One region of the Vibrio penaeicida genome, then DNA from elsewhere that is predicted to be linked to it. Evidence: predicted binding sites of a transcription regulator. Region 1 holds the regulator's gene; each other region holds the start of a gene.
The links. Region 1 encodes PurR, which represses purine synthesis genes. Its sites were predicted from a motif close to TNANGNAAACGTTTNCNTNA; they were not measured.
Positions count from the first base shown of each region.

Region 1 (7,716 bases):
TAAAACCGTTTCTAACGCCGATTTCGGGTCTGCTAACCACTCCATCACCGCGTGGAAAAGCACCATATCAACTTTCTCGTGAAGGTGCTGTTCAATTTCTTGAACTGGAGAGTGAACTAGCTGATATTGGGAAAGCAAACCGTGTTTTTCAATGTCTACTTTTGCCAGTTTTAGCATTTCAGAAGATAGATCACAGAGTGTGACATTGTGTCCGCGTTGGGCAATTTTTTGCGACATTTGCCCAAGCCCGCCACCTGCATCCAAGATATTTAAACGGCAACATTCATCGTTTAGCTCACTTAATGCTACAATTAAATCTTCCCAAACAATGGTTTGACGTATATCACCTTTCTCAGATCCGTAAATATTTTTTGCGAATTTGTGGGCAATATCGTCGAAATTACGATCTTCTGTCACTGTGGCTTAGGTTATTATATCTATTCGTGCCGCTTATTCTGTCACAGGATAAGAAGTAATAAAGGCTTGTTAGCCTTTTTCATAATCAAGTGATGATTTTTCGGACTATTTAAGTATGTTTGAGCTGAAAAAAGTGTTTTCTGCGCTGCTGATGCCACTCCCGGGGTTTTTAATAATTGGTGTGGTGGGGCTATTGTTGGTCATGTTCACCTTAAAAAGAGGAACTGGCTGTTTTTTGATTTTCGTGTCTTTCACTGGCATTTTCCTTTCTTCTTTCCAACCTGTTGCCAGTGGACTATTGATGCCGATGGAGCGTCAACACAAAGGCTTTCTACCTATAGAAGGCACTGTTGACTATGTGATGGTGTTGGGAAGCGGCCACGTTGTTGATGATGATATTCCACCAACATCGGAATTAAGCCGAACGGCATTAATGCGGTTATCCGAAGGTATTCGCATTCTTAGGATGTATCCCGGTGCAAAATTGATTTTGTCTGGCTACGCTGGTGGCTCTGAGATCAGTAATGCTCGAATGATGGCGAAAGTAGCACTCGCATTAGGCGTCGCAAAACCCGATATCATTCTTTTGGAGACAGCAAAAGATACGTGGGAAGAAGCAAGACAAGCTTCCGTGTTTGTAAATAACAAAGAACTGGTACTTGTCACTTCGGCAAGCCATATGACACGTGCACTGCGTGAATTTAATGATGCGGGTATTGACCCCGTTCCAGCACCTACGAACTTTCTGGCTTCCAATGGCACGATGCAGCCATGGAACAAGTATCGCCCTCAAGCTAAATACTTGGAATGGACAGAAACGTATTGGCATGAACGTTTGGGGCTTTGGTGGCAAACCCTTCGAGATTTTGCGACTAACTCCAACGCACAGCTCAATGAAGCTTCTTAAATTGATTTAGCTTTTGAGGTATCAAATTACCAACAAAAAAACCGAGGATGCTACCCTCGGTTTTTTCTATCTTAATAATCATTTACTGCTGATTAAAGTCAATATCAGCATCAATCTCCAGCAAACATGTAACCTTCACCGTGCACGGTGACAAAAATCTGTGGATTTTTCGGATCGAACTCCATCTTAGCTCTCATTCGACGAATCAAAACATCAATGGTTCTATCATTAGGCGCATCAACACGATGGCTAATCATGTTTAATATACGTTCTCGGCTAAGAACCTTGTTTGGGTGTGAAGACAAAGCCACAAGCAACTCGTACTCGGCTTTGGTCAGTTTAACAGGTTCGCCATTACGGCTAAGTGCACGACGTTGGATATCAAACGTCCACTCTCCAAAACGGATTAGTTGCCCAGATTCTTCTTTTCTGTCTTCTTTCGCTGGAGCATGACGTGCAGCGGAAATTCTCCACAACAAATTTTTTACTCTAACCAGAAGCTCTCTAAGCTCAAAAGGTTTTGTCACGTAATCATCGGCACCCATTTCTAGGCCGACAATTTTATCAATGCTATCCGTGCGTCCTGTGACGAGGATGATCCCTATATCAGATTGACTGCGTAGTTCACGAGTCAGCATTAGCCCGTCTTCGCCTGGTAAGTTAATATCCAGCATGACTAAATCAACAGATTGCTCTTCTAAAATTGCGCGCATTTGCTCGCCACTTTCAGCTTCGCTAACTTGATAGCCTTCGTTCTGGAAATAGCCCACCAGCTTGCTACGGGTAACCACATCGTCTTCTACGACTAATACGTGATAGCTCATCTACACCACTTTCTTTTGTATTTATAAGGATATATAAGGTATTTGTTCGACTTTAATGTAAATATAAAGACAAACTTGCCACAGTCTATTTGCGACTCTTTATATTCTATTCACAAAAAGTTACATTTCTAGCGAATTCGTTAAAAAGAAGGCAATTTCCTAACTTTTATTGATTCAAAGCAACCAATTTGGCTCCTATTCATAACCTGATTTTTATTTTCATTTCTTGCCATACTTTAGATTAGTTCTGTTCATCTTAATTCGTTAGAATTGCGCCAATAACCTCATACGGAGCGGCAACGCTATGCAAGAAACAAAAGCATTCAACGAAAAGCGCGCAGAGATTTACTGGTGGCTTTCTAGCCTTTTTGCTCATGAACTGAAACAAGAAGAGTTGGAGCATTACCACACGGCTGAAATCAGGGGCTTCATTAGCGGTCTTGCAGAAAACGAAACCTTAAAACCGGCGGCTCAGCAACTTATCGAATCCCTGAATAAACTCCAAGATAGAGAAGATGCTCAGTTAGAACTCGCTGCGGATTTTTGTGGCCTATTTCTGACCACAGATAAAAAAGCGGCCTTGCCATACGCCTCAATCTACAAATCTGGTCTGCTCAATGATGAACCAGCGAAACAAATGGAATCATTGTTAAGAGAAAAAGGTGTCTCTTTGCTAGAGGGGTTTAACGAGCCAGCAGATCACCTCGCCATTCAATTGGACTTTTTGGGTAACCTCATTATTCGCTCAAACGAATTAAAAACGAACGAGCAGTTTGAAGATGCACTGCGAGAACAGCTGTGGTTCATAAATACGCATCTCATGACTTGGCTTCCAATATTTAACAAGAACTGCAAAAATTATGATGGCTTTGGGTTCTACGCAGCTTTGTCACAATTGCTTGTGAGTTTTGTCGAACTAGACCGCCAATATATTTCTGGCGAGTAAACCGGCAAGGTGGGATATCTTGATAGTATTGAGCTCGAAGACTTTACTTAGGTATTGAGCTAATTTGTTTTAAATATAAAACAGCACCCTTAAAAAATATTAGGATTCCTCATAAATGTGACACTTGGTATAATTTTTTACGATTCACTCCATTGTCACATAGGAAATTAAAGACTAAGATCGTGATCGCAAACGATAAAATATGAAACGCTGAAAAGCATTAACTAAGCCGCTGTATTAATAGCGGTTTTTGTGTTTTTAGTCGATTTTAATAACACAATGAAATCCGCCTTGCTGAAAACATTAGCTACTTTAAATTTAGCACCTTACCCCTTAGCTCGGCTCTACAGGATATTTGTTTTATGGCCACTATTAAAGATGTCGCACGACTTGCCGGAGTATCAACTACAACGGTTTCGCATGTTATAAATAAAACACGCTTTGTTGCTGAAACTACACAAGAGAAAGTTAAAAAAGCAGTAGAAGAACTAAACTATGCACCGAGCGCTGTTGCACGTAGCTTAAAGTGCAACACGACTCGTACTATAGGTATGTTAGTTACACAGTCTTCTAATCCATTCTTTGCAGAAGTCGTCGATGGCGTTGAAAGTTACTGTTATCGCCAAGGCTACACGTTGATCTTGTGCAACACCGGCGGGATATATGAAAAGCAACGGGATTATATTCGTATGCTTGCTGAGAAGCGTGTAGATGGCATCTTGGTCATGTGCTCAGATTTAACTGAAGATCTTCGTGAAATGCTTGATGCGCACTCATCCATTCCAAAAGTGATCATGGATTGGGGTCCAGAGAGTTCCCAAGCCGATAAGATAATAGATAACTCTGAGGAAGGTGGTTACTTAGCGACAAAATATCTTTTAGACAATGGTCATACCGATATTGCCTGTCTTACTGGCCATGAAGAAAAAGTGGCTTGTATTGAACGGGTCATTGGCTACAAGCGAGCGCTGAGAGAATACGATATTGAATTCAAGCAAGAACGCATACTTGTCGGCAACTTCGAATGTGATACCGCTGTCTTAGCGGCGGACAAGATCCTTGCTATGGAAAACAGACCAACAGCCGTTTTCTGCTTTAATGATCTTATGGCACTCGGGGTCATTAGCCGTCTTCAAGAGAACGGTGTCCGTGTTCCTGATGACATTTCGATCATTGGATACGACAATATTGAGCTATCAGGATACTTTTCTCCTCCTCTGACAACCGTCCACCAGCCTAAGCGCCGAGTGGGTAAAACGGCATTTGAAATCCTTCTCCAAAGAATCAAAGACAAAGAACACGATAAACGCATCTTCGAGATGCATCCTGAAATCGTAGAGAGAAGTTCTGTTAAAAAGTTAAATTAAATTAGTTAATTCTAATTAAGCCTGGCTATATGTCAGGCTTTTTGCTTTATTGCCCAAATAAGAAACAATATTTATATCTGTACATTTATTTTTTGAAGGCAGATCACACATAAAGCATTTTGATGTGATGCTTGTTCCGGTTTTTCTCTATGATTTTATTGTCACGCACAGGGCAAACCATTTGAAAAAGTGGGACGCAAAGCTTCCGGCCTAAATGGATTTATTTGAAATCAATATGGTAGCGGGGTTGCCGATGGTAAATATGCATACTTCTTTTCCAGAGTTAACCAAACTCTGACATCTGACTGCATCACTTTGCTATTTTTTCTCGGACCTGAACTTAGTAGTGGCATAACTTCTTTAGCCGAGACAGTACAGCATGGATAAACCAATACTTAAAAACTCATTGAAGCTATTTGAACCATTAGGGACGATAAAATCACGTTCTATGTTTGGTGGTTTTGGCGTTTTCGCCGATGACACTATGTTCGCCTTAGTCGTTCAAAACACTTTACACATCAGAGCTGACTCAAAAAGTGCTCAAAAGTTCGAACAACAAGGTTTAAAACCTTATGTGTACAAGAAGCGCGGGTTTCCGGTTGTCACCAAGTATTTTGCACTCCCAGAAACCAGTTGGGATAATACCAATGACATCATAGAGAAAGCTTCTCTAGCGCTGAAAGTTGCAAGAACAGAGAAACAAAAGCAAGCCGAAACCAAACCAACGCGTTTGAAAGACTTGCCTAATTTACGTTTGGGTACAGAAAGAATGCTCAAAAAAGCAGGAATCTCTTCCGTTCAGGAGTTACAAAACTTCGGTTCTGTTGAAGCCTTCAAAGCCATCAAGCAGACTCATTCAAGCGATGTTGGCTTAGAGCTACTATGGGCTCTAGAGGGTGCAATTAATGGCACTCACTGGTCCGTGATTCCTCAAGATAGACGTGATGAATTAATGAAACGCTTAAGTTAGTTAAACCTTCATGCTAAAAAAGCCTCCTTTGGAGGCTTTTTTATTGCTGAAATTCACAGTTTATCTATCCTGCACAGACCCTTATGGGCGACTTGCTGTCATAATTAAAACTCATTGACTATATTGGACGAACTATGAAGGTGTACTCTACTGCGCTCCCGACAGAAGCTCATATTGTATGTGAGCTGTTAAAGGCACAGGGAATCGATGTTGAAGTTCGTGGTGAAGGTCTATTTGGCTTGCAAGGTGAGCTTCCATTTGGTCCAGACACCGAACCATATATTTGGTTAAACAACGAATTTCAGTACGACAAAGCCAAAAAGATTGTGAAGTCTTATACCGATCAAACCGCTAACCAATCAAAACCAAACTGGTGCTGTCCGAAATGCGATGAATGGATAGAAGCTCAGTTTGGTGCCTGTTGGAACTGTGGGCACCACGTCAGCGAGCATGCTGACGAATAAACCCTATCGATTTTTCATTAAAAATATCTGGTTTTTCCACATTGCACACATGACCACAATCAGGAATTTCAATCAACGCACTGCGTTTATGAATCCTCACCATTTCTTTGACTGGACGAAGAAACATATAATCTCTATCTCCCATCAGATATAACGTTGGAATCGGGATTTCTTTTTCACGGAAATATTTCATCAACGGGTTTACATCTGCTGCCAAGGTGTACCAACGCTTAAATTCTTTTTGACACAGCTTTTTCGCTTCTCTAACAAATAAATGCCGCGATTCTTTTTGGTTTTTTTGTGGCATGACTATGTAAGCAAACAAGCTGTACAACCACATGTAAGGAATGAAGTGTTTGCTCCAATCTCCCACCTTAACCAACACCTGTGAACGAATATCAAACCGAGTTACCGCCCCACCCAATACCATGGTAGATACTCGATCTGAGGCTATCTCGGCAAGGTTTCGCACAATGATGGTTCCTAAAGACATACCAACAAAGTGAGCAGATTGAATTTTTAAATGATCCAATACTTGCAAGATATCTTGGCAGATATCTTTGAACGTATAGCCTTTTTTAAGGAGATCTTGAATAACATTGTTCGACCGCCCATGACCTCTGAGATCAATAAGCAATAAATTAAAATGCTGCTTGTAGGCTTTAATCTGCTTAAACCAAATGGAAGAGCTACCACCAGCACCATGAACAAAGACCACCCACTCATTACTGGTGGGGTGGTTATAAGTCTTGTGAAATAACAAAGGGTTCGACATCGCTTAACAAATATTATGAATCTTTCTAGTTCTATTAGGTAAAAGCTTACCACAATATGAGTAAATTGGGTGGTCAAGCTCCTCCTACCATAGAAAAGCCTCTCAATTTTCATTGAGAGGCTATTGTCATCAGAGGTTTTACGCAAACAGGCTACACTCAACCCGCTCTTGTTTTACAGCAGCGCAGCCTGATACATATTCACATACTCGTTAGCCGATGCTTCCCAACTAAACTCCGTATTCATTGCATTCAAACGAACGCGCTGAACCTCATCGGGTTGCTGCAAGTATAGAATCAACGCTCGTTGCATCGCGATCAACAATGCTTCTGGTGTTGGGTCTAAGAAACTGAAGCCAGTCGCAAGTTTTTCATCCGTGTCGTAATCAACCACAGTATCTTTTAAACCGCCCACTTCGCGTACAATCGGAAGCGTTCCGTAAGCCATACTATAGATCTGGTTCAACCCACATGCTTCAAACTCTGAAGGCATCAGGAAGAAATCTGATCCAGCTTCAACCAAGTGTGCTAAGCGATTGTTGTAAGCTTCAATAAACGAAAATTTGTTTGAGTATCGACTCGCGGCCTCATGAAGTTTTGCAGCCACTTGAGGCTCACCCGTGCCTACGATAACTAGCTGAACGTCATTTCGCAAAAACTGCTCTATGATAGGCAAAAGGTAGTGGAACCCCTTTTGGTGTGTTAAACGACAAACCATCCCAAAGACAGGCAGCTCTTTTGTTGGCAACCCAACCTCTTCCTGCAATTGGCATTTATTGAGTTGTTTACCCTTCACCATACTCGAAGCTTCAGCCTCATAATGGTGATCTAGGTATTTGTCCGTCTTCGGATCCCATTCACTATAATCGCAACCATTAAGAATCCCGTATAGGTCTGCACTGCGATGAACAAAATCGTCCACCATTCCGTGTGACCCTAACGTGGTCATCAGTTCTGCGGCATAATTAGGGCTAACAGCATTCACTTTGTCCGCAAACGCAACACCTGCGCGTAGCATACTGATGCGATCTTGACCGTATTGCAGTCG
Region 1 is NZ_AP025144.1:1,429,347-1,437,062, reverse strand. Features, by position in the region: gene cmoM (tRNA uridine 5-oxyacetic acid(34) methyltransferase CmoM) at 1-417, opposite strand, end outside; gene elyC (envelope biogenesis factor ElyC) at 533-1,324, shown strand; gene torR (two-component system response regulator TorR) at 1,435-2,148, opposite strand; gene torD (molecular chaperone TorD) at 2,453-3,094, shown strand; gene purR (HTH-type transcriptional repressor PurR) at 3,457-4,461, shown strand; cyclic di-GMP riboswitch class I at 4,623-4,716, shown strand; gene LDO37_RS06695 (TfoX/Sxy family DNA transformation protein) at 4,841-5,431, shown strand; gene LDO37_RS06690 (putative signal transducing protein) at 5,566-5,895, shown strand; gene LDO37_RS06685 (alpha/beta fold hydrolase) at 5,873-6,670, opposite strand; gene glgA (glycogen synthase GlgA) at 6,844-7,716, opposite strand, start outside.

Region 2 (7,716 bases), 1.7 Mb from region 1:
TTTGCTAGCGAGATCTCAGGCAATACTGTGTATTCTGAAAATGTCGAACACCCCATGTAATGATATATAGGCTGACCGTCTTTATAAAAACGAGTGGTGCCATCAGGCATCAAACCTTTGCCCTGAGTTTCTCGAACCGCTTGGCATAAGTTTGTTTTTCCTGAAGTACAGAACTTACACTCTCCACACTCTGCCGTGTAAAGAGGGATTACATGGTCACCGACCTCAACGCTGGTGACGCCTTCCCCAACCATTTCAACAATGCCGCCACCTTCGTGACCCAAAATAGAGGGGAAGATACCTTCAGGATCGTCGCCCGACAAAGTAAATGCATCGGTGTGGCAAACACCAGAAGCAACAATCTTAACCAGAACTTCACCTGCTTTCGGAAGCATGACATCAACTTCTTCAATAGAGAGTGGTTGATTTGGTCCCCACGCGACTGCTGCGCGAGATTTAATGAATTGTTCAGACATGTTTGTACCCTTAAGTAATCACGATGGTCGCCAACAGGTTGACTCGAGAATATCCCAACTAAGAGAACATCCTATCGTATAGAGTGAGTTGGCGAGGTATGGGGGAGATTTTAATTAATTTATTTGAATTGATAATCTGGGTAAAATGAAATTTACTATTACATATTTGTAATAATAAGATTTGTATTGAGGCACAAAAAATGGACCAATGGGAAGGGGTCACAGAGTTTGTCGCTGTGGCGGAACAAGAGAGTTTTACACTTTCAGCTCAAAAATTATCAACCTCAGTCGCACAAGTGAGCCGAAAAATTGCACGTTTAGAACAACGTTTGTCGGTAAAACTGTTCCTAAGAACCACACGTAGGGTGACGTTGACTGATGCTGGCAAAGTGTATTATCAGCATTGTCGGCATTTAGTGGATGGCCTTGAGTTTGCCGAAGAGGCGGTAACAGAGCTTCAAACGACTCTTAAGGGGAAGATCAAGCTAACGGCACCGGTAACATACGGGGAACAAATGCTTGCCCCTTTGCTGAATGAATTTTTAGTCGAGTACCCTGAAGTCGAATTAGACTTCCACCTTTCTAACCAGAAGCTGGACATGCTAGAGCATGGCTTTGATTTGGCTATTCGCCTCGGGCACTTAGGTGATTCCACCTACATTGCCAAGCGGTTAGGTGCTCGTCAAATGCATGTATGTGCGAGCCCAGCCTACTTAGAACAATTTGGCGAACCTCGATCTTTATTGGAGCTCTCCCAGCATCAATGTTTGATAGGAAATCATCCCTATTGGAGATTCATTGAAAATGGTCATAAAAGGCAGCTTTCCGTCGAAGGGCGGATGAAATGCGACAGCGGGCGCGTATTGATTGATTCCGCGCTCAAAGGTATTGGCATCGTTCAATTGCCTGATTATTACGTTCACCCCTATATGGCAACCGGAGAATTGGTCGAATTACTTACCGATTTTCGTGATACCAAAGAAGGCATATGGGCGCTGTATCCTAACAATCGGTATTTATCCTCTAAAGTTCGATTACTGATTGATTTTCTAGCTGACCGTATGTCTATTTATTAAACTCGCATGCGAACATCCAAGCTTGAGTATATAATCCGCGCATTCCATTCGAAGAATCATTGCAATTTAAACGAGCCTAGAGAGAAAACGTGTCATTTAGTGAACAAGATGAACATTTCATGCGACGAGCTATCGAGCTTGCTCATCAAGCTGAATTAGAAGGTGAAGTGCCTGTCGGTGCAGTATTGGTAAAGGATGGTTATGTGATTGCCGAAGGCTGGAACCGGTCAATAGGGCAACATGACGCAACGGCACACGCTGAAGTGCAAGCGTTGCGCAAAGCGGGCAGTGAGCTGGAAAACTACCGATTGCTTGATACCACCCTATACGTCACGTTAGAGCCATGCCCCATGTGCGCAGGTGCGCTGCTTCATAGCCGAGTAAAGAGAGTGGTTTATGGTGCGCCAGATTTAAAAGCAGGGGCGGCAGGTACAGTATTGAATCTGTTTGAAAGCCAAGCGTCGTATCACTACGCGACAATAGAATCAGGGTTACTTGAGCAAGAGTGCAGAGAGCAATTACAAAGCTTTTTTAAACGTCGACGGAAAGAAAAAAAAGCGTTAAAAGAAGGGAAGTCTGATGGCAAACATCAGAATTGATGTTTGCCGTTTAGAAACAACTGTTTCTTCCGTATCAAGGCTCTAAGCAAAGAGCAAAAGCTTTACTACGCCAAATAACTTTTTTCTTGTTATTGGCAAGCATACGCTTACGACGATTGGACGAAACAGCCTTTTGTAGCAGTCGCTTAGACGACTTTCTTTTGGAGAACATATCTTCTCTCCTCTACCAAGCTAACAATAACGGTGCTGTTATTTTTTTCTGGCACCGCCCAACACTCCCTTCACCGGTACTAGTTTTTCTTTTAACTAGTCATGCTTCTATTATTTTTGTTAAAAGCGACATCTTTGGTGAACAGTGAGTTTTCTTTTACAGCGAAACTAAGGTTTCTTTGTACAGTAAAACTAGAGTTTCTTTGTACTTCAAAAACAAGTTATAAGCTTCGATTGTTACGAGTTGATGACGTGACAGCAAAGATTGTCATCACTGTTTAATGTAAGGGCGTTTGGTAGGTTTTTCAAGTAGTGTGACAATTAACCAGAAAGCCAAGTGAAAAAAGGGCTTAGCATCCTAATTGTTTAGAAAAAACACATTGCTCTTAGGAATGCATTTTCATCATAAAGAGCTTTTGAATTGAGTGAGAAGGTTTGAAATAGAGTGGGGCTCAACCGTTAATTGAGCCCCACTGGGTATCCCATAAATCGAATTACTTTAAAGATATTAATTCTTGTCTTCTTTGGGCTTTTCGCTGTCTTTCTCGCCTTGAGCAGGTTTATCTTGTTGCTTATTAGTGTCTTTACTTGATGTTGCCTCAGCTCCCGAAGTCGTAGGCAGAGCGGCAGACAGTGGAACATCAATAACCTGAAGATCGTCAATGTTGATTTCTTCGTTTGCGATACGCTGCTTATCAATATGACCAATGATCGATTGGTAGTAACGGCGAATATTCTCAACGTAGTTCCTCGCTTCATCTCCGCGAGCGTAGCCATAGCGAGTTTTGCTATAAAACTCTTTTTTCCGCAGTAGTGGCAATCTGTCTTTTACATCTGCCCAAGAGTCTGGATCGCCACCTTGACGTTTGGTGAGCCTTCTTGCGTCCATCATGTGACCGTAACCCACATTATAAGAGGCGAGAGCAAACCAAATTTTTTCGTGTTCGGAAATAGAATCAGGGACGCGGTCGACGATGCGCCTCAAGTATTCCACACCACCACGTACGGATTGTTCAGGATCGAGACGATTCTTTACGCCAACGCTTTTTGCGGTTGGCAAGGTAAGCATCATCATGCCTCTTACCCCAGTTGGCGATTTGGCGAGTGGATTCCAATGTGATTCTTGATAGCCCAGCGCTGCAATTAAGCGCCAGTCGAATTCGTTAGAGTGCTTCTTGAATAGCGCTTCCCATTTAGGCAGCTTGCTGTCTAATGCGCGAATAAATGCTCTTGTATCCACGTAATCGAAGCTTTCCACGTGACCGAAGTATTTTTCTTCCAATCGAGCCAAATCGCCAGATTGTTTAAGAAGCCCAAAGAATTCGATGAGCAGTGCGTAGAGGCTTTCATCGTCGCTGCGCCGCATATACCAAGAGATCGGCTGGTCTTCTGTTAGCTCAAATGCCAATGCCAATGAAGGGTACAAACGCTGAGATAAAGAAAGCTCAACCGAATCAGCCATGGTGAGTGCCAATTCGCCCCTAGATACTTTCTGTAATAGATCGTTGACGTCGGCGTCCTTTTCATCGCGATAAACGAGTCCAGGTTTTTCTTGTTGGAGTGTTTTTAGTGTGCGTTCAAAGTGTGAATCTTTTACAACGATGATAGGGATTTGCTTTTTAACCAGCTGATCAACGTTTCTTGGTCGCCATGATCCTTTTTTATACACCACCTGCTGAGATACATAATAGTAAGCTGGTCCGGCGCGAAAATGCTTAAGGCGATCAGGGGTCTGACTTAACCCAGCCGCAATCATATCAATTTCGCCACGATCAAGCGCTGGGAACAATTCCGATAAACGGTAGGCTGGTTTCATTTCCAAATTGACTCCAAGCTCGTCAGCAAATTGCTTGGCGAGCTCAAAATCTAAGCCAGTAGGGCCATCCGGGCCAATATAGTAAGAAAGCTGATTATTCAGTGTTCCGACTCTTAGCGTGCCTCTTTCTTTAATCTTTACGAGTTCACTTTTTGGGTTGGATTCTATCTGACAGCCAGATAACACGACGCTTATCATAGAGATAAAAGCGAACCTTCTTAGCCAGACTAGTGGGGAAATAATACTCAAAACAGTTTACTCACACTGAAATTCAGCTCTCTTTATATCAAAGCAGGTCACTAGGGCAAAGCAGCAATAAAAAAAAGAATAAAAAAGCGCGAGATGGTAAACGGAGAAATGCAACAGGTCTTGTCTTTAATTGACCTCAAGACACTCGATTTCTAGCACGTGACTTCCTTTAATAGCGACGCAATTAATTGAAGTATTAAAAAAAGGCGCAAACGGTTGCTATTTGTGGTTACGTCACAGAATTTTTCCTCTATAATACGCCCGCAAATGCGAGGTGAAATTGGTATAGGTTTCAGGGTGTTCAATAACCCTTTGAATTTATTGCAATATCATCTTAACTAACTGCATAAGAGACCTAAGCACATGAGAATTTTGCGTGGCTCCCCAGCTCTTTCTGAGTTTCGTGTTAACAAATTACTTGAACTTTGTCGTGAGCAAAGCCTGCCAGTAACAGGTATTTACGCTGAGTTTATGCACTTTGCTGACCTAACAGCAGATCTAGATGCGTCTGAATTAGGCAAACTAGAAAAACTGCTGACTTATGGTCCAACGATCGAAGAGCACGAGCCTGAAGGTCTTCTACTTCTCGCGACTCCACGTCCGGGTACTATTTCTCCGTGGTCTTCTAAATCCACTGACATCGCTGTTAACTGTGGTCTAGACAAAGTAAAACGTCTGGAGCGCGGTACGGCTTACTACATTGAATCATCAGAAACTCTATCTGAAGATCAAACTCAAGCCGTTAAAGCACTGATCCACGATCGTATGATGGAATCAGTGTTCACGGATCTGGATGCTGCATCTGCATTGTTTACAGTGGCAGAGCCGGCACCAGTAGCCGACGTTGATATCTTAGCGGGCGGTCGCGCTGCGCTAGAAGAGGCAAACGTTTCACTGGGTCTTGCACTTGCTGAAGACGAAATTGACTACTTGGTAGAAAACTTCACCAAGCTTGGTCGTAACCCGAACGACATCGAACTGATGATGTTTGCTCAAGCGAACTCTGAGCACTGTCGTCACAAGATCTTTAATGCAGACTGGACTATCGATGGCGTTGACCAAGATAAGTCTCTGTTCAAAATGATCAAAAACACGTTTGAAACGACGCCTGACCACGTTTTGTCTGCATACAAAGATAACGCAGCAGTAATGACGGGTTCTAAAGTGGGTCGTTTCTTCCCTGATCCAGAATCTCGCCAGTACAACTACCATCACGAAGATGCGCACATCTTGATGAAGGTTGAAACGCACAACCACCCAACGGCAATTTCACCTTGGCCTGGTGCTTCTACCGGTTCTGGTGGTGAGATCCGTGACGAAGGCGCAACCGGTATCGGTGGCAAGCCAAAAGCGGGTTTGGTTGGTTTTACAACATCTAACCTTCGCATCCCTGGTTACGAGCAACCTTGGGAAACTGATTTTGGTAAACCAGGTCGTATCGTTAACGCACTAGATATTATGCTAGAAGGTCCGCTTGGTGGCGCGGCGTTTAACAACGAATTTGGTCGTCCAAACCTGTTGGGTTACTTCCGTACTTACGAAGAAAAAGTAACGTCTCACGCGGGTGAAGAAGTTCGTGGTTACCATAAGCCAATCATGATTGCTGGTGGTATGGGGAACATTCGTGACGAGCATGTTCAGAAAAAAGAAATTCCTGTTGGTGCTAGCCTGATTGTACTTGGCGGTCCAGCTATGAACATCGGTCTTGGTGGTGGTGCCGCTTCTTCAATGGCTTCTGGTCAATCGGCTGAAGATCTTGATTTTGCTTCTGTTCAGCGTGAAAACCCTGAAATGGAACGTCGTTGTCAGGAAGTGATCGACCGTTGTTGGCAGCTAGGCGACGACAACCCAATCGCATTCATCCACGATGTTGGTGCTGGTGGTATTTCAAACGCGCTTCCTGAACTTTGTGATGATGGTGAGCGTGGTGGTAAATTCCAGTTACGCGACGTACCAAATGATGAGTTGAGCATGAGCCCACTTGAGATTTGGTGTAACGAATCTCAAGAGCGTTATGTTATGGCCGTTGCGCCAGAAAACATGGCAACATTCGAAGCAATTTGTAAGCGTGAACGTGCACCATACGCTGTCGTAGGTGTGGCAACAGAAGAGCGCCATTTAACACTGGAAGATTCGCACTTCGATAACACGCCAATCGATATGCCAATGGATATTCTGCTTGGCAAAACACCAAAGATGCATCGTGATGCCAAAACGCTGAAAGTGGAAAGTTCCGCGATTAGCCGTGAAGGTATCGAGCTAAATGAAGCGGCGGATCGCGTTCTTCGTTTACCAACCGTTGCAGAGAAAACATTCCTTATTACCATTGGTGACCGCTCAGTAACTGGTTTGGTTGCGCGTGATCAAATGGTAGGACCTTGGCAGGTTCCTGTAGCGAACTGTGCGGTAACGGCGGCGAGTTACGATTCTTACCACGGCGAAGCGATGTCGATGGGTGAGCGTACACCAGTTGCATTGCTAGACTTCGGTGCATCGGCTCGCTTAGCAGTAGGTGAGTCTTTGACGAACATCGCTGCGACAGATATCGGCGACATTAAACACATTAAGCTATCGGCAAACTGGATGTCTCCAGCGGGTCACCCAGGTGAAGATGCAGGTTTGTACGAAGCCGTTAAGGCGGTGGGCGAGGAGCTTTGTCCGGCACTGGGTCTAACCATTCCTGTTGGTAAAGACTCCATGTCTATGAAAACCAAGTGGAACGAAAATGGTGAAGACAAAGAAGTTACTTCTCCATTGTCATTGGTTATCACGGCATTTGGTCGTGTGGAAGACGTTCGCAAAACCGTAACCCCTCAGTTACTGACTGACAAAGGTGAGTCTTCACTGGTATTGGTAGACCTAGGTAACGGCAAGAACCGCTTAGGTGCGACAGCGCTAGCGCAGGTATACAAGCAGTTAGGCGACAAGCCAGCTGATGTAGATAACGCAGAGCAGCTAAAAGGCTTCTTCGATGCCATGCAAACATTGGTTCGTGAAGACAAACTGTTGGCTTACCACGATAAAGGCGATGGTGGTTTGTTTGTAACCCTAGCGGAAATGGCATTCGCAGGTCACTGTGGTGTTCGCTCGAATATCGCAGAGCTGGGTGAAGACGCGCTCGCGACGTTATTCAACGAAGAATTGGGTGCTGTGGTTCAGGTTAAGAACGACGATTTGGATGCGGTACTTTCTACTCTGGCTGCAAATGGCTTGGAAACATGCTCTCACGTTATCGGTAGCGTTGAAGATTCAGACAACTTCGTTATCACTTCTGGCGATGCGATTGTGCTTGAGCGTTCACGTACAGAACTGCGTACTATCTGGGCAGA
Region 2 is NZ_AP025144.1:3,103,642-3,111,357, reverse strand. Features, by position in the region: gene LDO37_RS13925 (S-(hydroxymethyl)glutathione dehydrogenase/class III alcohol dehydrogenase) at 1-476, opposite strand, end outside; gene LDO37_RS13920 (LysR substrate-binding domain-containing protein) at 677-1,552, shown strand; gene tadA (tRNA adenosine(34) deaminase TadA) at 1,642-2,151, shown strand; gene mltF (membrane-bound lytic murein transglycosylase MltF) at 2,831-4,336, opposite strand; gene purL (phosphoribosylformylglycinamidine synthase) at 4,751-7,716, shown strand, end outside.
Region 2: purL (phosphoribosylformylglycinamidine synthase) is a predicted target of PurR. The motif match lies at 4,592-4,611, and genes of this name have one in related genera.

Region 3 (7,716 bases), 1.5 Mb from region 1:
CTTGCGTTGCAGCAAGGCCGATGCCTTCTTCGTCGTACATGGTTTCTAACATATCGTCGACGATTTTTTGAATCTCTGGTGTCACTGCTTCGACGGGCTTAGCCACTGTGCGAAGGCGATCATCAGGGAAAGTTAATACTTGTAATACAGACATATACACTCTAAATATTGAACTGTGCCGAAACAGCTAAAACCTAGCTGGCTCAATTCTAGACATTTTATAACCTAAATGACAGCATCCTAGCCAATATTGGATAGGGAAATTGAGGTTATGAAAGGAATAATAGCCAAGTTAGGTCGTACCTCTTTAGCTATAATAACATGTGTTGTCACACATAGTGTCCTTGCAAAAAGTGATGTTTTATCGGTTAAAGAAAACGCACCGAAAACGTACGAAGTGAAAAAAGGGGATACCCTATGGGATATTTCGGCGCTTTACCTCGACAGCCCATGGCTTTGGCCACGACTCTGGCAGATTAACCCAGACATCAATGATCCTCACCTTATCTACCCTGGCGACAAGCTGACTTTGGTATGGCGAAATGGGCAACCCATGTTGAGCCGAAAGCCTCTTCTTACGCTTTCCCCCAAAGCCCGAATTCTGGATAAAGATGCGGTACCTACCTTGCCTGAAGGGCTGGTTTTGCCATACATCAACTCGGATCGGCTAGTCACTAAGGAGGTGTTAGACAGTGCAATGCGAGTGATCGGGACACAAGATGGAAGACGTTTCTTGAGCCAGCATGACCAATTGTTCATTGATGGCAAAACCACAGAGAAACATTGGGGTATCTACCGCTCTGTGGCCGAATATCAGCGCAGTGACACTGGTGAAGAAGTCTTTTCTTTGAAAATGGTTGCGACGGCAACGTTAGTAAAATCAGAAGAAAAGCTGAGTTCTTTGAAGGTTGAATCCCAGAATCAAGAAATCCTATCCAATGATTTTGCGTTACCGCATCAGCATCGCGAAGACTTGTCATTCTCCAATACATTTTATCCAGAACCAGCGCCTAAGCATGTCTCTGCGTCTATTCTTGGGTCTTTGGAAGGAAGTAAGTTTATTGGGCGTAATCAGGTTGTCATCATTGATCGCGGGCTTAACGACAAAGTGGAACAAGGCACCATGTTTGACCTTTGGGAAGAAGGGTTAGGTGTCTCTGGAAGTCGAGGCAACTATATTGTGGATGATGGGTGGCTTAGCGAAAATCTTCCGGATGTTTCTGTCGGGGAAATGATCGTTATTCGTCCGTATGCGTCTTTCAGTATTGCATTAATTACCCGTAGTAAAGCACCGATTCACACCCAAACCATGGGGCTTTCTCCGTTATTGAAAGAGCCACAAAATGACCCATTGGAAGCGAAGGACGAAGACAGTTAAATGACAGAAAATGAGTTGAGAGCTTGGCTGACATTGAGTTTTACGCCCCAATTGGGTGGTCAGTCTCTGACTCGATTACTCACTATTGATTCTCCCGTCAATTTACTTTCGTCCAGTGAAGAGCGATGGCAAGCCATAGGGCTTAAGCCGAAACAAATTCAATTCCTTAAAGCCAGTTCACATCCAGAGGTCGATGAATGCTTGGAGTGGCAGCTGGCGTCAAACCACCATATTGTTACTCTACTCGATTGTGCGTTCCCGCCATTACTCAAAGAAGTCTCTTCTCCACCAACTACATTGTTTGTTAAAGGGGACGCTCGATCTTTGAGCACCCCACAGATAGCCATGGTAGGCAGTCGAAACGCCAGCATTGAAGGGCTACAAACAGCGAGGGCGTTTGCCAAAGATTTATCCGCAAATGGGTTAGTGGTCACCAGTGGTTTGGCGCTCGGTGTGGATGGGCACGCTCACGATGGTGCGTTGGAGGGAGGTGGTCAAACTGTTGCTGTGTTGGGCTCGGGACTCGACTGCATTTACCCGGCTCGGCACAGAAAGCTAGCACAAAGGATTATTGAGCAAGGCGCGCTCGTTTCTGAATTTCGACCCAACACAAAACCCAGACCAGAGCACTTCCCGCGCCGCAATCGTATTATTAGTGGATTGTCGGTTGGCGTTTTTGTTGTCGAAGCTGCCGAACGCAGCGGGTCGTTGATAACAGCGCGATACGCAGCAGAGCAAGGTCGCGATGTTTTTGCACTGCCCGGCTCAATTCACAACCCCAATTCTAGAGGGGGGAATGCACTCATTAAGTCTGGTGCCTGCTTAGTCCAATCGTCCGAAGATATTCTCCAAGAAGTAGAAAATTTAGTTTCTTGGTCGTTTTCCCAACAAACATCTATATTTAGTGAAGAAGCCTCGCAAGAAGAATTGCCATTTCCTGAACTAATGGCTAACGTAGGGTTAGAAGCAACACCCGTTGATATTCTTGCAGAGCGGACCCATATACCTGTGCATGAAGTCATGATGCAACTACTGGAGCTTGAGCTTTCAGGGTATGTTGTTGCAGTACCTGGTGGCTATATTCGAAAGGGGAGGGGCTAACTATGATGGACATACTGATGTATTTGTTCGAGACCTATATCCACAGTGATGCGGAATTGATGGTCGATCAAGATGAGTTGGAAGATGAGCTTCTCAGAGCTGGATTCCACCAAAAAGAAATTTACAAAGCCCTGAATTGGTTAGAGGACTTGGCAGCGCTACAACAAAGCGATGCACAATCCGCCATGAGAACCAGTGCAGCTACGTCGGTACGTATATACACGCGCACTGAAATGACACGTTTAGATATAGAATGTCGTGGATTCTTGCTGTTTTTGGAGCAAGTTGAAGTGTTGACCGCCGAAACTCGTGAAATGATCATTGATCGAGTAATGGGCTTGGAAACCAGTGACTTTCAGCTGGACGATCTAAAGTGGATTGTATTGATGGTACTGTTTAATGTACCGGGTAATGAAAACGCCTACACCCAAATGGAGGAGCTCTTGTATACTACCGAGAGTGGTATTCTTCATTAATGGTTTTGGGTGAATGAGCGGTAAAATCGATTCGCAATTATTCTCTGCCCATGAGCACGCACTGGAAAAAGAACCGTGCCCTCAATGCGGTGGAGAATTGTCTTTACGTCATGGTAAACATGGTCCTTTCCTAGGGTGCAATCAGTACCCATCTTGTGACTACATTCGTACGATTGGTCAAAATGATGGTCATATTGTTAAAGAGTTAGGTGTCCCTTGTCCAGAGTGTGCTAATGAATTGGTGCTGAGGCAGGGGCGCTATGGCATGTTTATCGGTTGCAGTGCATACCCAGATTGCCATCATATTGAGTCCTTGGATGCCCCTAAAGAGGAGCAGAAAAAGGAAGAAGAGATTACCTGCCCTGAATGCAAAACGGGTTATTTGGTCGAAAGAAAGTCGCGCTATGGCAAAACGTTTTACGCCTGCAATAGCTACCCTAAATGCAAGTTTGCGGTGAATCATAAACCTATCGTCGGTTCGTGCACTGAGTGTGATTACTCACTACTGATTGAGAAGAAACTGGCATCTGGCGTTAAAGTATTGTGCGCTAATCGGAAGTGCCAGAAAGAACAAATCCAATAAAAAACGGCACTCACTAGAGTGCCGTTTTTACAGGTAATGCTGCTTTTTATTGGTAACTGCTTTTTACAGATAGGTGCGTCTTACAGAGCTTGGGCGCTTTCCTTTAATGCAGGAAAAGCATCTGCATCCAAAATATCTGCAAGCTTAACCAAAGCGGCTTTTAACGCCTCATCGTTGCTTGCACACACATTAATGTGACCCATTTTACGACCTGCACGCTTTTCCTTGCCATACCAATGCACATGGCACTCTGGCATTGCCAAAACGCTCTCTGGCACTTGGTCTTCACCCAAGATATTTACCATAGAGGTTGGGCGTACCAGCTCAGTGCTGCCTAATGGTAACCCACACACAGCGCGTAAGTGGTTCTCGAATTGGCAAGTCTCAGCACCTTGTTGAGTCCAATGACCAGAATTATGGACGCGAGGCGCGATTTCGTTTACCAGTAACTCGCCATTCACATCAAAGAACTCGAGCGCCAAAACACCCACATAATTCAAAGATTCCGCTACTGCCGTAAACGCGATATTGGCTTGTGCCTGAAGTGTTTCATCTGCAATGGCTGTCGATAGTGTTAAAACCCCATCAGTATGAACGTTCTCTGCTAGTGGGTAGATGGCGATTTCACCCGCTGCATTTCGAGCACCAACCAAAGACACTTCACGCTGAAACGGTACAAACTCTTCTGCGACAATCGCTTGGTTTGGTGTTTCAGCGATGCACTCAGACATTTCCTGCCAAATCGCATTGGCTTGTGCTTTGTCTTTTAAACGCCACTGCCCTTTTCCATCGTAACCACCAAGAGTGCTTTTCAGCACCATCGGAATGCCAACATGCTGGATGGCATTCTCAAAATCTTCTTGTGTATTGATCACGAAGTACTTGGCATTTCTCACCTTGGCATTATCGAGTAGCGATTTCTCTATACGGCGATCACCGCCAGCTTTGATGGCGTCGGTAGTCGGAAAAAACTTACCGCTTTTTTCACACTCATCAAGCACATCGTGTGGAATGTGTTCGAACTCGGCCGTTATGACATCCGCTTGCTCAATAGCCGTGGCTAAGCCATTTCCAATCATTTGTTGGGTGAGTGGGTGAACAATGTTTTCTGTGCCTACATCGAAGGCAGAAATGTGAATGTTCAATGGCGCACCAGCCAAAGACATCATTCGAGCCAGTTGACCTGCGCCTAAGACAAGAACGTGCATGGGGATCAATCCTCTGCTGGGTTCGGGTTAGCTAAAACCGTCTCAGTTTGTTCTTGGCGGAAAGCTTCAACTTTTGCCATTACTTCTTCATTGTGAGTACCAATGATCTGAGCGGCCAAAATACCGGAATTGGCTGCACCAGCCTCTCCAATAGCCAAAGTGCCCACTGCAATACCTTTAGGCATTTGTACAATTGAAAGTAGGGAGTCCATGCCTTTTAATGCACGAGATTGAACAGGAACACCTAGAACCGGCAAGCTTGTAAAGGCCGCCGCCATACCAGGTAAGTGTGCGGCACCACCTGCGCCAGCAATGATTACCTTGATGCCGCGGTCTTTAGCGCTATTGGCGTAGTCTGCCAATAATTGTGGCGTACGGTGGGCAGAAACCACTTTCGTTTCATAGGACACACCAAAGCGATCCAGCATTTCTGCTGCTAGTTTCATGGTTGGCCAATCTGATTTAGAACCCATAATAATACCGACTTGCATCTCAAAACTCCTTCAGCGCTTTCATTGGGTGAGCGGATATTTTGCGCGCATTATACGTAGAATTTTCGGTAAGGAAAACGTTTGCGCGAAATCGTTTTAAGGTTTGATACAGTTTACTGATAAATTACTTTTGGGCTGAGGGGTAAACTCTTTGTACACTACTGCCCAAATGTTAAAGATAAGGGGTTCAAATTGACCAATTTTGAAAACACAGTTCAGGCGCTCCATGATGGGGAAGTCATTGCTTACCCAACGGAAGGTGTATTTGGAGTCGGCTGTGACCCTGATAACGCAGACGCTATTCAAAAGCTACTTGAACTTAAGAAAAGACCAGTAGAAAAAGGGTTAATTCTCATCGCTGCCAATTTTGAGCAACTTAAGCCATACGTCGATGAATCTCAATTAACGGATGAAGCTCGCCAAGCGGTATTTGACACTTGGCCTGGACCAGTTACTTGGGTAATGCCTGCAAAACCTGGGTTATCAAACCTACTTTCAGGTCAATTTGATTCCATTGCCGTAAGGGTGACGGATCATCCATTGGTACAAAAACTTTGCGAGTCGTTTGGTAAACCGCTAACCTCGACCAGCGCCAACCTTACGGGTGAGCCACCGTGTATGACTTTCCAGGAGGTATACGCACAGCTGGGTGAGTACTTGGTCGCAATTTTAGAAGGTGAAACCGGTGGTCGCGATAAACCGAGTGAAATACGCGACGCTTTAACGTCTACCATATTAAGACAGGGATAACCTGCGAATATAGGAATAAGCAATGTCAGATATCGATAAAGATGCAGTAAAGTACTTTTTGTTAGAACTTCAGGACAGCATATGCCAGCAGCTTGAAGAGGTGGACGGTAAGGCTGTATTTGAAGAAGATATTTGGCATCGTGAATCGACTGAGCGCCTGGGTGGCGGAGGTCGAACTCGAGTCATGAGTGGTGGCAACGTCTTTGAACAAGGTGGCGTGAACTTTTCACATGTCTCCGGTCGAGAGATGCCTGCCTCAGCTACCGCTCACCGCCCAGAGCTTGCTGGTCGAAAATTTGAGGCGATGGGCGTGTCGCTAGTGATGCACCCGCACAACCCTTATGTACCAACCTCTCATGCCAATGTGCGTTTCTTTATTGCCGAGAAGGAAGGTCATGATCCCATCTGGTGGTTTGGTGGTGGCTTCGATTTAACCCCGTTTTATCCTTTCGAAGAAGATTGCTTATATTGGCACAACACGGCGAAAGAAATCTGCGCACCCTTTGGTGATAATGTGTATTCGGAGCATAAAAAGTGGTGCGATGAATATTTCTTCCTTCCACACCGTAACGAAACTCGTGGTGTCGGTGGTTTATTTTTTGATGACCTCAACGAATGGGGTTTTGATAAAAGCTTCGAATACATTCAAGCCGTTGGGAAGGGCTATACCGATGCGCTTGTACCCATCATTGATCGAAGAAAAGAGACCGAATATGGTGAAAAAGAGCGCCAATTTCAGTTATACCGCCGTGGTCGCTACGTCGAATTCAACTTAGTCTACGACAGAGGCACTTTATTTGGGCTACAAAGTGGTGGGCGTACTGAATCGATCTTAATGTCGATGCCTCCTTTAGCTCGATGGGAATACGACTATCAGGTTGAGCCTGGGACACCGGAAGATGATTTGTACCAAAATTACCTAAAACCTAGAGAATGGTGATTTCCAGCTATAACGCTCAGAATCCAGTCGCTTGAGGCAATTTAGGTATGATGATAGGGTCTGTACAAACGACCCTATTTAATTTTGCAGGCAAGGAAATGGCGCAACCTATCGATCAGTACGTCGTGTTTGGTAACCCTATCGGACACAGTAAATCCCCTTTTATACACACCCTTTTTGCTCGGCAAACCAATCAGTCTTTATCCTATGTAACGCGCCAAGCGCCCGTGGGTGGTTTCGTAGAATCGGCAACAGAGTTTTTTTCGCAAGGTGGGAAAGGCTGTAATGTTACCGTGCCATTTAAGGAAGATGCTTTTCAATTTGCTGATCGCCTGACCGAAAGAGCGCAATTGGCTGGGGCGGTGAATACACTAAAAAAACTCGATGATGGAGAAATCATTGGTGATAACACTGATGGTGAAGGCTTGGTTCAAGACTTATTGCAATACCAAGTACCGTTAGAAGGTGCCCGTATTTTGGTTATTGGTGCAGGTGGCGCTGCTCGCGGCGTGATAAAGCCACTTTTGGACCAATCCCCAAAAAGCATAGTGGTCACCAACCGTACATTTGCTAAAGCGAAAAAGCTTGAGGAAATGTTTAAAGAATTTGGTGATATTCGTTCTGTTCCTATGGAAGACATCAAGACTTCCTTTGATGTGGTGATCAATTCTACGTCTGCTAGTTTGAGTGGTGACCTACCCACGATTAGCTCTTCGATATTCACTTCAACAACCGTTAGCTATGACATGATGTATGGGCAGGGGCTGACAGCATTTAACCAGTGGGCTA
Region 3 is NZ_AP025144.1:4,066,946-4,074,661, reverse strand. Features, by position in the region: gene def (peptide deformylase) at 1-154, opposite strand, end outside; gene LDO37_RS18210 (LysM peptidoglycan-binding domain-containing protein) at 272-1,378, shown strand; gene dprA (DNA-processing protein DprA) at 1,379-2,479, shown strand; gene LDO37_RS18200 (DUF494 family protein) at 2,482-2,955, shown strand; gene LDO37_RS18195 (DNA topoisomerase family protein) at 2,969-3,538, shown strand; gene LDO37_RS18190 (5-(carboxyamino)imidazole ribonucleotide synthase) at 3,619-4,746, opposite strand; gene purE (5-(carboxyamino)imidazole ribonucleotide mutase) at 4,752-5,237, opposite strand; gene LDO37_RS18180 (L-threonylcarbamoyladenylate synthase) at 5,430-5,987, shown strand; gene hemF (oxygen-dependent coproporphyrinogen oxidase) at 6,010-6,927, shown strand; gene aroE (shikimate dehydrogenase) at 7,026-7,716, shown strand, end outside.
Region 3: purE (5-(carboxyamino)imidazole ribonucleotide mutase) is a predicted target of PurR. The motif match lies at 5,307-5,326, and genes of this name have one in related genera.

Region 4 (7,716 bases), 970 kb from region 1:
ATTAGCACTGCGTCGCATTTTTATAAAAAATTTAAATAATTTTTATATCATTAAGGTTATTTCCTTTTGATCTTTCATTATTGATTTTTTTGTTATTTTTAAATATTAAAATTGATTAAATAGTTAATTAAAAATAGCGATTAATTTTTAATATAAGACAAGTTATGAAAAAATAGATTTAGACCAAAATAAGAAAAAAATAATTCACTTATTAATTTATAAATTGCAGGCAAGCGGTTGATAGTGAAATGTAATAAATTATATTGATACTGATTACTAATCCATTTTTGGCATCAATATGGGGCACTTAAATTTTCTATTCGCCTAGTTACAGATATACAGGCTTTATCTATTCTGAAGTACAATAAATACGTACTTCAAAAATAAATTGAATCATGAAGCTCGAGTATTGCTCAGATATACTGCGTTAGTAATCTAGATTTCAAGGCTGAAAATATACTTAAAATCGTATAATGATATGAACTCAATATGTTTCCCATGCATAAAGGACGAGAGTGTCTAGGCTCTGTTGACCCTACAGCCAATGTTTTCCTTGGCTTCGATGTGTAATTAGGCATAGTGCGTTATTACGGTCTAGAAGCCCATTCTTGCTACAACTACATCATTTACAAAGCAATCCTATGTGGTAACGACCAAGTATCCCCGATTAGACAGAAAAGTTCTGCATAGAGCGGTGCCAGCTGAAGGTCATGAATTTAGCTGCAAATATGCAATAAGTCGATACAGTAAAGAGAGGTTAGTTCCGTTTACAGTGCATTTGGGTTCAAATGAAGGATCATTATCACACTTTATAAGACTGTATGAAGAGCAAGAAAGGCAAATCAAAAAAGCCAGTTCAATGATGAACTGGCTCTAAATAAATGAACGGGTGGGTTCTGTCGTATTAATCGACGATAAGGTTGTACTGGCTACGAAGAACGTTAATGATTTCTTGCTTAGGATTGTCGCTCAGGACGATTTCTTTACCAGTGATTTTTTCAGCGATGCCGATGTAAGTTTTGGAGATATCCATAAGAGCAGACTCTGGTAGGTCGTTGTTCTCAGCAAGAGCAAAACGCTCATCCATACGTTCTTTGTTCAGTAGGATGTCGGGTTCGGGGAAATAGTTTAGTAAGAACTGTCGGAAGCCTTCTTTTGAATTTTCGACAATCCGACCTTTACTGTATTCCGCTTCATCCCAAATGCGTGACGAATCAGGTGTTCCCACTTCGTCCATGTAAATCAGTTTCTCTGTACCAGATGCATCGGTGACGTAACCAAACTCAAATTTGGTATCAACAAAAATTTGATCAACACCCGCTAGTGCTTTGCTGATTACTTCAAATCCCTCTTTCAGGAGGTTCTCGTAATGGGGAATGTCTTCTGCTTTTGTAAAATTGAAGGCTTCGTAGTTATCTTCGATGTTCTTTCGAGTGATATTGACATCGTCGGCTTCAGGGACACCTGGGATACCCTTCAAGATTCCTTTTGTAGATGGTGTCATGAGCAGTTCTGGAAGGGCTTTGTCTTTTTCTAGGTTCTCAGGTAGCTCTATGCCACAGAATTCGCGTTCACCATTTGCATAGGCGCGCCACATTGAGCCAGTAATGTACTTACGACAAATGGCCTCAATCATAACGGGTTTTGCTTTTTGTACGATCCAAACAAATGGGTGAGGAATATCGAGAATATGACTGTCGGCCAAGCCGTTATCTTTGAATAACTTGAACCAATGATTGGAGATGGCGTTTAATGCGGCACCTTTTCCAGGTACGCCTTTTAATCCGCCTTCACCGTGCCAAATGCAGTCAAAAGCTGAAATTCTGTCGCTAATAACCATAATTGCCAAAGGTGCGTCTGGTGAAACGTCATACCCTTTTTCTTTGATCAGTCTTTGGCTGTCTTCTTCTGTTAGCCAGTAAACCGAACGAACTTTACCGCTATGAACGGGTTTGTTAGTACGAATTGGGAGATCATCATTAACGGCAAGTACTTGATCAGCTAAGCTCATTGCGACATTCCTATCTAATTTCAAACGTCAAAGAGGGCACAAAGAGTCAGTTTGGTTTGCTCTAAAAGATTTTGAAAGCCCGAATAAATGACAGCCGCTACTGTGCCGTCGTTGCTATACGAGAAGAGCCCAAACTAACCTCAGAGTGGTAATGCCAACTCCGAAAAGTGCAGATGTTGCGCATGATACCAGAACTTTTTTACTGTTCCAGACAAAAAGCAAACGTTTGCTAGTGAAAAGACCTGTATGCCTATTTTGGCAGCGCAGAATCGTTCTGCTGGGCTTCGGAGCAGATTTGTTCCACCTGTTTTAAAAAGAAGAAAAGCCCCAGAATGGGGCTAGCAGTGGAATATGAACAGTATGGATAGTTTCACTAGAAGTGGGAATGAAGGATAGATAGACCCACCTCCTGTTAGATAGTTAGTGTACTAATGAACCTTCTACAGGAAAAAGCTCCGACGCATCGTGCGTGAAAAGTAAGGTGCAATTTAATTGAGCTGCTCGTTGTAGCAAGTGTTTCTGATCGATGGCAGAGATACTCTTGCTCGCAATCACAGCACTGGCATTACCTGATTGAAGTGCCTTTAATACCACTTCCTTCTCGGTCATCTTTCTTGATGGCATCATTTGAAGCAAATGTTTAGCGTTAATCTGATAGCGCTTTAATGTCGATGCTCGTGGTTTTGGGCATTCGTTCGTTAACAGTACCCACTTTGAACCTTGCGAGAGCTTTGCAAGTTCAGCACATCGATCAACGTTAGATCCGGATTCGGTAGAACTTTTGTCAAAAGTCGACGCATTAAAACGGTTATTTGAAGTGTGTTGATTTCGTTTGGCACGCTGTAAGTCATACATGGTTACTGTTTCCTTATACATACTGTATGGATAAACAGTAATGTTGTTTTGGTTATTTAGCAAGCATGTTTTAATTTTTTTTTGATTTTATTTTTCGAAATAAATTTAACTGGTTGATATTTAAACAATATTTAGAAAGAACTGATACTGTTTAAATAAACAGATTAGGGGGTGGTTGTGATGGTGTCTCTGTACTCTATACAGTGTTGTACAGTAGTGACGATTTTTTGATTTGAAGCATTGGCAAGCAAAAATGAAAAAAGCGCCATATAAAGGTAACACCGATCAGTTAAGCATTTGATCGGTTGAACGATCCTACAGATGGTTAACAATACCCTCAGAACTTTACGAACTGAGGGTATTTTTATGTTGGCGCACTGGCTCATTGATGTTGATGATTATGCCGCTCCAGAATCTCTAGCTTTGTTTCAAAAAGAGCTGCCTCTTGAATGGATAGAGCAGGCGCTCGACGTGACCAATAAAGCCAGTTTGAGGCGAAGAAAGCTGCCTGCTGAGCTCGTTGTTTGGTTACTTGTCGGTATCGGTTTATATAGAGACAGACCGATTACGGATGTCCTAGACAAATTAGACCTGAAGCTTTCTAACTCTTTGGGAGAGTCCATTGCTCCTAGTGCGATCCCTCAAGCTAGAAAACGCTTAACCGCCAAACCATTGGAAGCTTTGTTTTCGTTGACTGCTCAGCATTGGACAAAATCGGAAGATAGTGAGGATAAGTGGTTTGGCTTGAGGCTATTTTCGGTTGATGGTACCCAATTTAGAACTCATGGTACCCATGCGCTTGCTAAGCATTATCAGTATGTGAAGCACAGTAAAACTCAACATACGGAATATCCCGTAGTTCGACTATGCGCGTTTTGCTCCCTTCGCAGTCGCTTACTCCATGATGTTGCTTTTGGTTCAAGTTCAATGGGTGAAGTGAGTTACGCCAAGAAGCTCATTTCTTCAACGAAACCAAACTCTCTCACAATTTTTGACCGATGTTATTTAAGTGCCGAGTTGATGCTCAATTGGCAACGCCAACACGGTTCCAGTCACTGGATGACCCCAATAAAATCAAATACGCAATATAAAATCATGGAACAGTTAGATGATGAAGGGCGTGATCTGATTGTCGAGATGGATGTGTCAGCGCATGCACGAAAGCAAGATCCGAGTCTCCCCGAGAAGTGGTATGCGAGGCTGGCTTTGTACCCGGAATCAGAGCAACCTAACCATATTAAAGGTGTACTGACCTCTCTTACCGATAGGCAATATGACTTTCAGTCCTTACTGGATGTCTATTTTGAACGGTGGGAAGTAGAGAACAGTTATGGGGAAATAAAACATGACATGTTGGAAGATGAATTACTTCTTCGAAGTCAATCGGTAGAAGGTATAGAGCAAGAAGTTTGGGGGATATTGATTGCTTATAACTTGGTTCGCTTAGAGATAAGCCGTATCGCGAAAGAAGCAAAGGTGTCACCTTTACGGATAAGTTTTATGATGGCACTTCGAGATATCCAAGATGAACTCATGTGGTGCGCGATAGCTTCACCAGGTTCGGTTCCCAAAAAGCTGAGAGCGATGAGGGAGCGGGTAAAACGTTACATATTACCTAAACGAAAAAAACGGTCCAAACCAAGAACCGTTCGTATTAGTAAAACTCGTTACCCAGTACGCTCAAAACACCTTAAGTGATAGGTGTTACCATATAAAGGCGCTTTCTATACTGGTGTGTTAATGGAATTACTCTTCGCGTTGGTCTCTCAATTGTTGTTCAGCCAAATTAAACTGACGAACATCAAGCTTTGCCAAATCGTTGCATTTTTCGCAAGAATGATGATATTTACCATCGACATAATTATGGCGAGTTAGATAGCTTGGTCTTTTACACCAATCGCAAATTCCTTCAATTTCGAACACATTTCCCCCTATTCAAAACATCTCGGTCTTTACTCTCTAAGTGTGTTGACTCCGCCGCAAGGTACTCATTCACTCTATGGCATTTCAAAAGAGCTCATCAGAATTCCAAAAGAAATTCCTAAGGCGACATTACAAGAAGGAGCTCAATCTTGGTCAAACACATTCATTAATGGAGCTGTGTGTTCAGTGAGTAAAGACTCTGGGTACATATAAGCAGAAAATTATGACATATCGACAATTGAAATGTTAAGCAAAAGTTACATTTAATTAACATTTTGTTGCAAAATGAGCTTTAGCGCTGTGTTCAACCGTCGCATCTCTTCATCACTGCCATTCGCGTCGGGATGATATACGCGGCAGAGCTTTTTGTAACGGTTCTTGATCACATCTTTTTTAGGCAAACGTTTGGGGTTAAATCCGAACACCGCACATGCGATATGAAACTTCTGATCTTTGGTGGCAGACTTGAGTTCTTCCAGCATTCCGTTTTGTTTTAGAATTTGTTTATGTGCTTTCTCTAGCTCTCTTCTGAGTTTCTTGGATTGCTGTGATTGGTCCGAAACCTTGCTTTCTAATGCCGCATTTTTGTTATTTCTTCGGCTCTTGCCGACAAGTATCATAGCAACGAGCGTTAGCACGAACAGAGCGAAGCCTGCTGAGCCGTATATGATCTCTTTTTCGTATTTGGTTAGATACCAATCCAAGTCTTTTTTAATGGGGGTCGGTGGTGCGTTTTGTGCTTTCTGTGATTCGGAGGAGACTCGCTCTTCGTGCGTCTTGTCTAATTGATCAAATTGACCAAGTTGCGCTGCTTTTCTGTGATTGAATTGATTTTCCAGAACGCGGTTGTACGCGTTCTCCGCTTGATGGCTGTTGTTTTCTAGCGCCACTCGGTACCACACTTCTGCGGTCTCTAAATCACCAATGTTCTTTGAATCACGATATAAGCGCTCATAAATGGCACCCAGCTTTAACTGAGCTCGCGCAAGCCCTTGAACGGCAGATTTGGTGTACCAATAGACTGCTTTATCTCGGTTTTCTTCAATAGCGAGCCCTGAGTCATACGCATTAGCGAGTTTGAGTTGAGCCAAAGGGTATCCGTTTTCGGCTGAATTCCTAAGCCATACAATGGCAGATTGAGGATCTTTGGGAACCCCATTGCCTTGAAAGAACGCTTGAGCCAAAGAGTACTGAGCAACCGGGTCTTGTTTGTTTGCTTTTGATTCCAATTCCTCAATAGAGGCAGCATTAGCTTTCGATAGCACAATGGAAAAGAAGACAGCGGTAATAAATAAAAAAGGTTTCATATAGCCAATTCGATAGAGATAAAAACAGCCCCAGAGGGGCTGATTTTATACCCAAGTCACCTCAAGATGCTAGGACATAACAATAAACGTAATACACCATTAAGTTTAGTTGAGCTTCTATCAATATGCTGGATTACATGGGCAGTATTTGAATCTCGACACGTCTATTGCAAGCGCGTCCTTGAATAGTCGCATTGTCGCAAATAGGATGACGCTCGCCATATCCTTTTGCGTCGATTCTTCCAGATTTGATTGATTGCCCAATAAGATAGGATTCGACTTGCATGGCACGCTGTTCGGATAATACTTGATTAGTCGTATCATTACCGGAGCTATCAGTATGGCCATTAACGACAAGTTTAGTTTCAGGGTAGCGTGCGATAACAGCGGCAACCCCGTTTAATGTTTGGTGAATTGAACTGTCTAGTGCAAAAGATCCAGATTGGAAACCGATCCCGTTTTTCATGATAAGTAATAGTTGGTTTTCGTCGAGTCGTTGGACTTGTACGCCTGAATTGACCAATGTGTTGTGGAGCTCAGCTTCTTGCTTATCGAAATAATAGCCGACCCCACCGCCAACAGCAGCACCGCCCAGCGCCCCATATAACGCTCGCCTTTGTCTGTCTTTACTGTCGTCACCCGTGATGGCACCAGCAGCAGCGCCAGCCAATGCACCGAGGATGACACCTTTCGTTGCGGAATTAGTTTCAGGTTGACCTGTTGTCGCATTGTGACGCTGTGTTGCTTGGCAACCAGTTAAAGCGAAAGTGCCGAGCAGAAGATAGGATAGAAATTTCATAGATGCCTCACTTATGTATATCGTGCATCATACGTTATATTTCCAGTAATACAATATGATGTTCTGTTTGTGTTTATATACAAAAAACGCCCGACAGGGCGTTTATGGAATTCTGTGTGTTGAATTGGATATTTGTCGAATAAGTTACTTGAGGAGTTTGGGCGCCTGTCCACCTTCGACGGGGCGGTTAACGGATACGCGGCGACCTTTTTTCAAACCAACTTCGTAATCCGCAGTAATGTTCTTCATCGCTTCTTTTAATTGTTGTTTGAAGGTTTCACGATCAATGTTTTGGAATTCTTTGTCGATGTAATTATTGATTTTGTTGTTAGAGTCATCATCTGGCGCAATTTCGGGCAGCTTCTCTAAAGCACCTTCGATCCAACCAGAAAGAAAAGAAGAAACACGTCGCTGAACTTCTGCGCTGCTTGTACCAGAGCCAGCAAAGCCATTTCTAAATTGACCGGTTTGCTCATTCATTTCACGATAAATGATATCGAAGGCGAACGCAGCAAAAATAGCTCTGTCGGCTTCACCTATAAACTCTAACTTCTTGAGACCTTTGTGGTTAAGCAAAACAGCTTCAACACCAAACTTAGTGTTAATCCCCCTAATAATCCTAAGCAGAGTAGAAGAAACACTAGCGGGTAGCAGGTGGCTAGACTGTGTTTTTCCCATCTTGATAAATTCGATATCGTCTTTATCAAGCCCGTATTTGAGCATTAAGCTATGCGCCATTTTAATAGCGTTAGCAGCTTCGTTTACGTTAGCAGAGTTACCTAGCTCCAAACATTTGGCAATTTTCTTTAGGGCTTTTTTTT
Region 4 is NZ_AP025144.1:2,401,238-2,408,953, reverse strand. Features, by position in the region: gene LDO37_RS10785 (phosphoribosylaminoimidazolesuccinocarboxamide synthase) at 905-2,011, opposite strand; gene LDO37_RS10780 (hypothetical protein) at 2,432-2,866, opposite strand; gene LDO37_RS10775 (IS4 family transposase) at 3,233-4,564, shown strand; gene LDO37_RS30220 (hypothetical protein) at 4,607-4,741, shown strand; gene LDO37_RS10770 (J domain-containing protein) at 5,053-6,096, opposite strand; gene LDO37_RS10765 (OmpA family protein) at 6,230-6,895, opposite strand; gene LDO37_RS10760 (DUF2786 domain-containing protein) at 7,040-7,716, opposite strand, start outside.
Region 4: LDO37_RS10785 (phosphoribosylaminoimidazolesuccinocarboxamide synthase) is a predicted target of PurR. The motif match lies at 2,226-2,245, and genes of this name have one in related genera.